2 regions of the Guptibacillus sedimenti genome follow, and region 1 is predicted to be linked to the other one. Evidence: riboswitches for the same ligand, from Rfam matches in the RefSeq annotation. Region 1 holds a riboswitch; the other holds the start of a gene.
The links. A riboswitch is a leader RNA that binds a small molecule or an ion and turns the genes downstream of it on or off. The one in region 1 is predicted to bind S-adenosylmethionine.

Region 1 (4,430 bases):
CTTGTAATAGGGAACCTAAAACTTTCGCTTCTTGAAAAGACGGAATGGTTTCAAACGCCAAAACATCCGCACCTGCCTCAATCAATGCTTCTATTCTTGGACGATGAAACGCGGTAAGCACCTCATCGCTAACATTGTAATCGCCCCGATACTCGGAGCCATCAGCTAAGTAGGCTCCATAAGGTCCAACGGAAGCTGCGATAAAAGGTTTTGGGCGATTCAACTTCCCCTCTTGCTCCCAGAAATCATCCCGTGCCTGGCGCGCAAGAAAAACAGTTTTCTTTATTAGCTCCACTGCCTCTCCTTCACCTAAACCACGAGCTGTTAATCCTTCCATTGTAGCTTGATAACTTGATGTTATTGCACAGTCTGCACCTGCACGGAAATAATCTAGGTGAACCTGATAGATAAGCTCTGGATTTTCAAGCAAAACGCGCGCAGACCAAAGTGGGTCATTTAAGTTACACCCATATTTTTCGAGCTCTGTCGCAAGGGCTCCGTCCAATATCACCAAATTAAAATCTTCTAAAATTGCCTTAATAGGATTTTGATTCTGCCACATTGCTTATTCCCCTTTTCTTTACTCGTTTTGTTAAATAGTAACTTCCATAACATAGTGCAATAAACGGTATCCCACAGTACAATGCCACTCGCTGTGTCGGATCAAAAGCAATGCCAATCAAGGAAGCCAGACATAACACGAAAGCTAGAATCGGAACGATTGGATAGAATGGCGTTCGATAGCCGAGGTCTTTAATTGATCTGCCGCCTTTTACATATTTCTTTCTAAAAAGAAATTGTGACGCACTAATACTCATCCAGACAATGACAACAGCAAGCCCAGAAATAGAGACAAGCACCACATAAACGGTATCTGGCGCAATGATGCTTGAAAGTAGTGCTAGTGCTCCACCTAACATGCTTAAAATCACAGCATTAAGAGGGACACCATTTTTGTTGAGCCTAGCAAAAATAGGAGAAATCATTTGCTTGTCTGAAAGTGACCAGAGCATTCTCGACGAAGCATATAACCCTGAATTTGCAGCGGATAAAATAGCGGTAAGGATAACAAAATTCATCAAATCAGCTGCGTAAGGAACACCAATTCTTTCAAGTACTGCAACAAATGGACTTTCTAGAACGCCAGCTTCTGATGCTGGTAGAAGTGCTGATAATATAAAGATTGAACCGACAAAAAATAGAATCAGTCTAATTAACGTGGTTCGTATTGCTTTTGGAATGGTTTGAGCAGGATTTTCTGTTTCTCCAGCTGCAATTCCAATGAGTTCAGTTCCTGAGAAAGCAAAATTCACTGCCAGCATCGTCATTAAAATAGCAAATGCACCATTCGGAAATATGCCTTCATCTGTAAAGTTAGCGAATAAGGACTCGTTCCCTCCAGATTCCATTGGAATAAATCCTACGATCGCTGCTGCACCTAAGATAATGAACAACACGATAGCCAGAACTTTTACAAGAGCAAACCAGAATTCGCTCTCAGCAAAAAATTTCACTGTTAGAACATTTAAAATAAAAATTATAGCAGCAAACAATCCACTCCAGATCCACACGCTAACGAATGGAAACCACCTTTGCATGAGCATACCAGCAGCTGTAAACTCTGAACCTAGCGCAACTGTCCAAGTTAGCCAGTACAACCAGGCAACTGTATAACCGGTTCCTCCGCCAATGTATTGAGCCGCATAGCTATGAAAGGCACCTGTCTCAGGCATATGAACCGCTAGCTCTCCCAAACACAGCATAACCAGGTAAACAACAAGTGCACCTACCAGATAAGAAAGGATCGTCCCAATAGGGCCAGCTTGTTGGATCGTATATCCAGAACTTAAAAACAATCCCGTACCGATGACCCCTCCAAGTGAAAGCATCACCACATGTCTTGACTTCATTTCCCTTTGAAAACCTTGTTTGCTTTCCATGTTACTTCTCCTTACTTTTCCATCCAGAAAAACAAAAAACGCACTCAAAATGAGTGCGTAACTGACAAAATAAAACCGAAGGCTCTCATCTATCAGGTTTATCACCCGCTGGAGTTAGCACAGTATCCTATGGACCTGTTGCTGAGGTTTCAAAGGGCCAGTCCCTCCACCTCTCTGGATAAGAAAATATATTTTTACAAAAGTATCAAGTCAGACAAGATTTGTCAAGACGTTACGATAAAAGCACCTATCAAATATCTCTTTTCCATTGACGACTTCCCTGCATTTGTCTTTGGACAATTGTTTTCATACCATCACGTTTCTTTACTTTAGAAAATCGCGTCATCGCTTCCCTCATATCTTTCCCAGCTTGCTTTAAAATGTACTCATTTTCCATTCCCTTTCCCTCCTCCTAAAAAAAGATGGCTCCCCCTAAGAAAGTGGAAGCCATACCATGATGTTAGAACGTATATTCGGTTGATAACTCAATTTTAGCGAACGTTTGTTCTTTTTGCAAGGCTTACTTTTATTTAAATATCGAAAAATCTACCGCTTCTGCCATCTTTTTATACCCTTCGTCATTCGGATGCAAATGATCCCCAGAATCATACTTCGAGAGAAACTTTTCTGGCTCATCTGGATCCCTCAATGCTTTATCAAAATCAATGACCGCATCAAATTCTCCGCTCGTTCGAATCCACTCGTTCACTTCCTGACGCGTCTTTTCTCCCTCTTTTGTAAACATACTAGAATCTTTATAAGGAGTTAACGTACCTCCATAAATGGGAAGACCCTTTTCGTGAGTTGCTTTAATGATTTTTTTCATTCGATCAATGATTTTCTTTGAATCATATTCAGGATAGTGTCTTAAATCATTAATGCCCTCATGTAGGATAACACCTTTGATCCCTTCTTGACTTAGCACATCTCGTTGTAATCTTGCAAATGCATTTTGACCTTTTCCTTCTTCACTATTAATTAAATGGTTAGCAGAAATTCCTGCATTTAATACAGACATTCTCACGTCAGCGTCTTTCGCATTCATTCGATTAGCAAGATAATCAGGCCAACGGCGGTTTGCGTTTAACGTGGAATAGTTGCCATTTGCAATTGAGCTTCCCATTACAACGACAGATCCTTCTACAGATTCGTCAGGCACAACCTCTAAACGGTCTAGCCAGAACCATGCTTCTTCTTTTGAGGTATATGCAGAGCCCTTTTCATCTCCGGTATGGTTCCCTTTTTCAGTCATATAGACTGTTTGATTTGAACGCTGATGCCACGTTGTTGGGCCTGTTTCACGATCTACATACAAACTAACCGTTATATTTTGATCGGCGTTTACCGGAAAATCAATTGGATCACTATACTGTGTTTCTCCTTGAGGAATCGTTACGGCTTCTTTTCCATCAAAGGTAATCAACTTGTCCGTCTCCTTATCAATACTTGCACCTTCCTTGGATATCGCAACTCTCACTTCTTTCATAGATAAAGGAAGTGAACCAAATTCATTGGATAATCGAATTCGCATTTTCTCCCCTTCCATATGCGGACGAAGAATTAATCGGATTGTTTGATCCATAAATCCCTCATGAGAATTTCCATCTTTAGCTGGGGCCTGCATGCTTGCTGTCCATGAACCTACCCATTCACTCTTATTGGCTGCATCCTTCATAGAAGAAGGCCATCCTTTCGCGCTTACTATACTTAATAATCCAGCTATAAGAATCAGTACGAATAATGTTACGATACGTGTCATTGTTTACTCGCCTCTCGTTTACAGTTTCATTCAACCTCTATTAGTTATCCTTACAAAAGGCTTCGTCCATCATAACTAGCCTCAGTTGGTCTTAATCTTTCTGTCTCTAAATTGTTAATAAACAGAATACCCCTATTTGGATGGATTGATGCTCTATGTAACCGAACGTAAAGAAATTGCAAACGAAAGAACAATAGATAAAATATCTCTGAAATATAAGCACCTCTAGCACTTTTGTTATTATACGAACAAAACCCCTAATCTCACATGTGAGATTAGGGGTTTTTTGAGTTAAAAGAAGTCCATGAAATTTGTTTTCTTTGCGGAACATATGCTTTGCAATCGCGCAACTTCTTCCTTTGATCCTTCTAATAAACCAGCTTCATAAAGAAAGAAAGGCTCCTGGTATCCAGTCAATACAGAAGTCAGCGTATTAATGGTACATCGAAGGCCTCGTTTTGGTGGATGAGCACACGCTGCATTCGCCTTATCTCCCTTAAATACCCTAATTCCTTCAGCATCTATCAGGTAGCTTCCATTGTTCCATTCTGCCTGATCATCCGTAATATGGAGAAAGAGAGTCTCACCTGACTTTAACGTAAACGGATATTCCCTAAGAAAATTCTGGACATCAACAATGCGTGCCATAAAGTACGGCTCGACCGTTGTTTTCACTTTAGGATTGGCTAATAAAAAAGTGAGCTGGTCGTTTTCATTTGTTAGAATCGTAG
Region 2 (4,430 bases), 450 kb from region 1:
TGCAGATTGTCATCATCGACGTATCCTCAGGAGGAGAGAAGATCAAATGGTTGACGGATGCTCCGTTTAACCATTCAAGTCCTAGCTGGTCACCAGATGGTCAATCGATTGCTTATGTGAGAAGCCGCAATGAGGATGCGGAACATGGTTCGTATATGCGGTCGGATCTTTTCGTACAGCGATTAGAAGAAGGTAAGGTCGATCCGGATCAATTGAACAGTGAGGGCGGTAGCTTTGAAGCTCCGAGATGGTCACCAGATGGAGAGAAGCTCTCTTTCGTCGGGCACTTCTTTCTTCATGAGGGAGCTACATTAAATAAGGTGTGGACCGTTGATGTAGAGAAAAAGGAGTTTACTTGTTTAACAGATACGGTTGATTTGGAGTGCTCGGATGTGTTGATTTCAGATATGCACTGGGGAGGCGCTTCGCCAGGGGCAGTGTGGAATGAGGATGGAACGGAAGTCTATTTTCTTGCTAGTGAACAGGGAAGCACTGGCGTGTACTGCGCTAACGTCGATTGCACAGTTCGACAAATAACGGGTGGTGACAGGCACTTCTACGCTTTTCACTACATACCGAAGACAAATGAAGCGGCGGTTGCAGTTAGTGATCCTCTAAACATTGGTGATATCTATACGCTTTCGTTTCATGGTGACCGAGTCAATGAGGAGCGTATTTCTCAATCAAATGAGGAGGTTCTTCAACATATGGAGCTTTCGTCTCCAGAGAGCTTTACATACAACGGTAAAGACGGGTTAGAGATTCAGGGATGGATCATGCGACCGGCTGGCTTTAAAGATGGGCAAAGATACCCTCTCATTCTTGAAATTCATGGCGGTCCACATATGATGTATGGAAATTCGTTTATGCATGAATTTCAGTTTCTCGCTTCAAAGGGGTATGCTGTTTTATACACAAATCCACGCGGAAGCCAAGGGTACGGTCAAGAGTTTGTAAATGGCTGCCGAGGGGACTATGGTGGTGGCGATTATGAGGATGTGATGGCGGGTGTTAATGCTTCATTGAAGAGTTATTCCTTTATTGATGAAGATCGACTCTACGTAACAGGAGGAAGCTACGGTGGATTTATGACAAACTGGATCGTTGGAAAAACGGATCGCTTTAAAGCAGCCGTCACACAGCGCTCGATTTCAAACTGGCAGAGCTTCTATGGGGTAAGTGACATCGGCTATTTCTTTACTAAGTGGGAAGTTGGAAGTGATCTTGATGAGAACCCTGATAAACTGTGGCACCATTCGCCTTTGAAGTATGTTGATCAAATTCAGACGCCACTTCTTATTCTGCATAGCGAACATGATTACCGCTGTCCTATTGAGCAGGGAGAGCAGTTGTATATTGCCTTAAAACATCGTGGCAAAGATACGATGTTTGTGAGATTCCCAGATTCAGATCATAATTTATCTCGCAGTGGGCATCCAGAGCTAAGAGTGGCGAGGCTGAAGCATCTCGTAAACTGGTTTGATCAACGCGGAGGGCGGGATTCGACAAATACCGGGGAGTGACAGGCACTCGCGTTTTCGCAGCACGCGTTTTTTCTCGATCTGCCCTTGACGCCTTTCGAGAAAGATACTATACTATTGAAAATAGTTAAATAATATTGAAAACTCTTATCAAGAGTGGCAGAGGGACTGGCCCTATGACGCCCAGCAACCATCTCAGTTCGTGAGAAAGGTGCTAATTCCAGCAAACGAGCAATCGTTTGAAAGATGAGAGGGAGTTCAAGCACGGCTGATTTGTTATCCGAAATCACTCAACTCTCTCTGTCCTTTACAGAGGGAGTTTTTTTATTGGGTGGGATTTTAACAGATAAAAGAACTTTTGTGCTTTTAAGTTTTAGTGCTAGAACGCTTTACATTACTACATATTTCTGGAGGAGATTCAAAGATGAAGAAATCATTCTATTTACTAGGAACACTACTATTAGTCTTTTTGGCAGCTTGTTCAGGAAACGAGGCATCTGGAGGTTCTGGAGAAGATGAGCCACTTAAGGTTGGCGTAACAGCTGGACCGCATGAAGATGTGATGAACAAAGTGAAGGAAGTGGCAGCGGAAGATGGATTTGAGATCGAAGTGATGGCATTCAATGATTATGTAATGCCCAACACGGCGCTTGATGAAGGGGAACTTGATGCGAACGTGTTTCAACATGAACCATATTTAAATGACTTCGTGAAAGAACGTGGCTTGGAGCTTTCAAAAGTAGCGACAACGATTAATTTTCCAATGGGTATTTATTCTGATCAATATAAAAGTCTTGATGAACTACAGGAAGGCGACAAAGTAGGATTGCCAAACCACTCAACAGGTGAGCCCAGGGCGTTAATGTTGTTTGAAGAAGCTGGCATTATTGAGTTAAAAGATGGCGTTGGTGTAAAAGCGACGATTAAAGATATTGAGAAAAACCCTTACAATCTCGAGTTTGTTCCATTAGAAGCTTCACAGATTCCGAGACAGCTAGGTGAGCTTGCGATCGCGGCAATTAACACAAACTTCGCGATGGAAAGTGGGCGTGTCCCGAAAGAAGATTCTCTTGAAATGGAGCCAGAAGATTCCCCTTGGGTGAACGTCATCGCGACAAAAACAGAAAATAAAGATGATGAGCGTATTCAGAAGCTAGTGGACTATTATCAGTCAGATGAAGTGAAACAGTTTATCCAGGATGAATTTAACGGATCTGTAGTGGCATCCTGGTAATTTGGAAGAGGAGTGGGCGAGATGATTCGATTAGAGAACATAACGAAAACGTATCAAAGTGGCGAGACGGTAACAAAAGCTGTAGATGATGTTTCTCTGCAGGTTGAAAAAGGGAGCATCTATGGTGTCATTGGCTACAGTGGCGCTGGCAAAAGTACGCTTGTCCGCATGGTGAACCTTTTGGAGAGACCGACAAATGGAAAAGTGTTTATCAATGATGTCGAGCTCACTTCCTTATCAACTAATAAGCTTCAAAAAACAAGACAGCGAATTGGCATGATCTTTCAATCCTTTAATTTGTTGAAAACGGGAACTGTACACCAGAACATTGCGATTCCACTTAAGCTAACGGGCGTACCCAAAAAAGAAATTGAAAATCGGGTGGATAAATACTTAGAGATCGTTGGGTTATCGGATAAGCGCGATGCTTATCCTTCTCAGCTCTCTGGAGGACAGAAGCAGCGAGTTGCGATTGCGCGTGCGCTTGCTCATGAACCTGAGGTGCTTTTATGTGACGAGGCGACAAGTGCGCTTGACCCTGATACGACCGAGTCCATTTTGGCGCTATTGGAACAAATTAATCGTGATTTTGGCATTACGATTTTACTCATTACTCACGAAATGCATGTTGTTCAGAAGATATGTCATGAAGTCGCTGTAATGGAGAATGGAAAAGTGATTGAACAAGGCAGAGTTGTTGATATCTTTAGTCAACCCGAGACATCCACGGCAAAACGGTTTGTACAGTCGCTCTTCCAAGATGAGCTTCCAGAGTCGCTCGTTACGCGTTTGAAAGAAAGTGGTCAGATCGTGAACCTTTCCTTTATAGGCGAGCGTTCCGGAAGTCCGGCTCTTGCGCATGTTAGTAAAAAGTTCGACGTGTATCCGTCGATATTAGCGGGGAATATTACGCAGCTAAAGGATCAGCCGTTTGGGAGACTTGTCGTTCATTTGGAAGGTAATACAGATGAAACGGATAGAGCTGTCGCCTTTTTAGAAGAAAACGGCGTTGTCGTCGAAGGATATGTTCAGGAGGTGGAGGCACATGTCAGCTAAGATTTCGGAATTCCTCGATCTTTGGGGAGCAGATATTTGGAGTGCCATTATAGAAACGTTTCAGATGGTTGGCATTTCCCTCCTGATCTCGGTATTAATAGGGCTTCCGCTAGGTGTGTTACTCGTTTTAACACGACCTGAAAAAGCACTTGAAAACAAGGTTCTTTTCCGCTTGCTAAATGCAGTTATTAATGTGATCAGGTCGATTCCATTCATTATTCTACTCTTTTTCATTTTACCTTTTACGAAAATGATTGCAGGCACAACAATCGGCGTGAAAGGCGTGATTGTGCCGCTCGTTGTTTTTACAGCTCCGTACATTGCGAGGCTGATGGAATCCGCTTTACTTGAAGTAGATCGCGGAGTTGTTGAAGCGTATGAAGCGATGGGGGTCAAAACGAGACACATTATTTGGCACGTTCTAGTCAGAGAATCGCGATCCTCGATTGTGCTTGGGTTAACGATTGCTACGATCGGACTCATTGGGGCAACGGCTATGGCTGGACTTGTTGGCGCAGGTGGGCTTGGAGACCTTGCTTACCGCTATGGGCATTTGCGGTATGAAGTTGATGTGATGTACGTGACGGTCTTTCTGCTTATTGTCCTTGTTCAGGGACTACAGTCGTTTGGGAATATTCTTTCAGCTCGTTTGAAAAAAG

Region 2: another riboswitch for S-adenosylmethionine. It lies ahead of PQ578_RS02360 (MetQ/NlpA family ABC transporter substrate-binding protein); the one in region 1 lies ahead of mmuP (S-methylmethionine permease).

The regions. Positions count from the first base shown of each region.
Region 1 is NZ_JAQQWV010000001.1:31,499-35,928, reverse strand. It holds gene mmuM (homocysteine S-methyltransferase) at 1-562, opposite strand, end outside; gene mmuP (S-methylmethionine permease) at 537-1,940, opposite strand; SAM riboswitch class I at 2,023-2,125, opposite strand; gene PQ578_RS00135 (hypothetical protein) at 2,191-2,337, opposite strand; gene PQ578_RS00130 (SGNH/GDSL hydrolase family protein) at 2,467-3,699, opposite strand; gene PQ578_RS00125 (GNAT family N-acetyltransferase) at 3,991-4,430, opposite strand, start outside.
Region 2 is NZ_JAQQWV010000001.1:481,241-485,670, forward strand. It holds gene PQ578_RS02355 (S9 family peptidase) at 1-1,523, shown strand, start outside; SAM riboswitch class I at 1,626-1,734, shown strand; gene PQ578_RS02360 (MetQ/NlpA family ABC transporter substrate-binding protein) at 1,906-2,715, shown strand; gene PQ578_RS02365 (methionine ABC transporter ATP-binding protein) at 2,737-3,771, shown strand; gene PQ578_RS02370 (methionine ABC transporter permease) at 3,761-4,430, shown strand, end outside.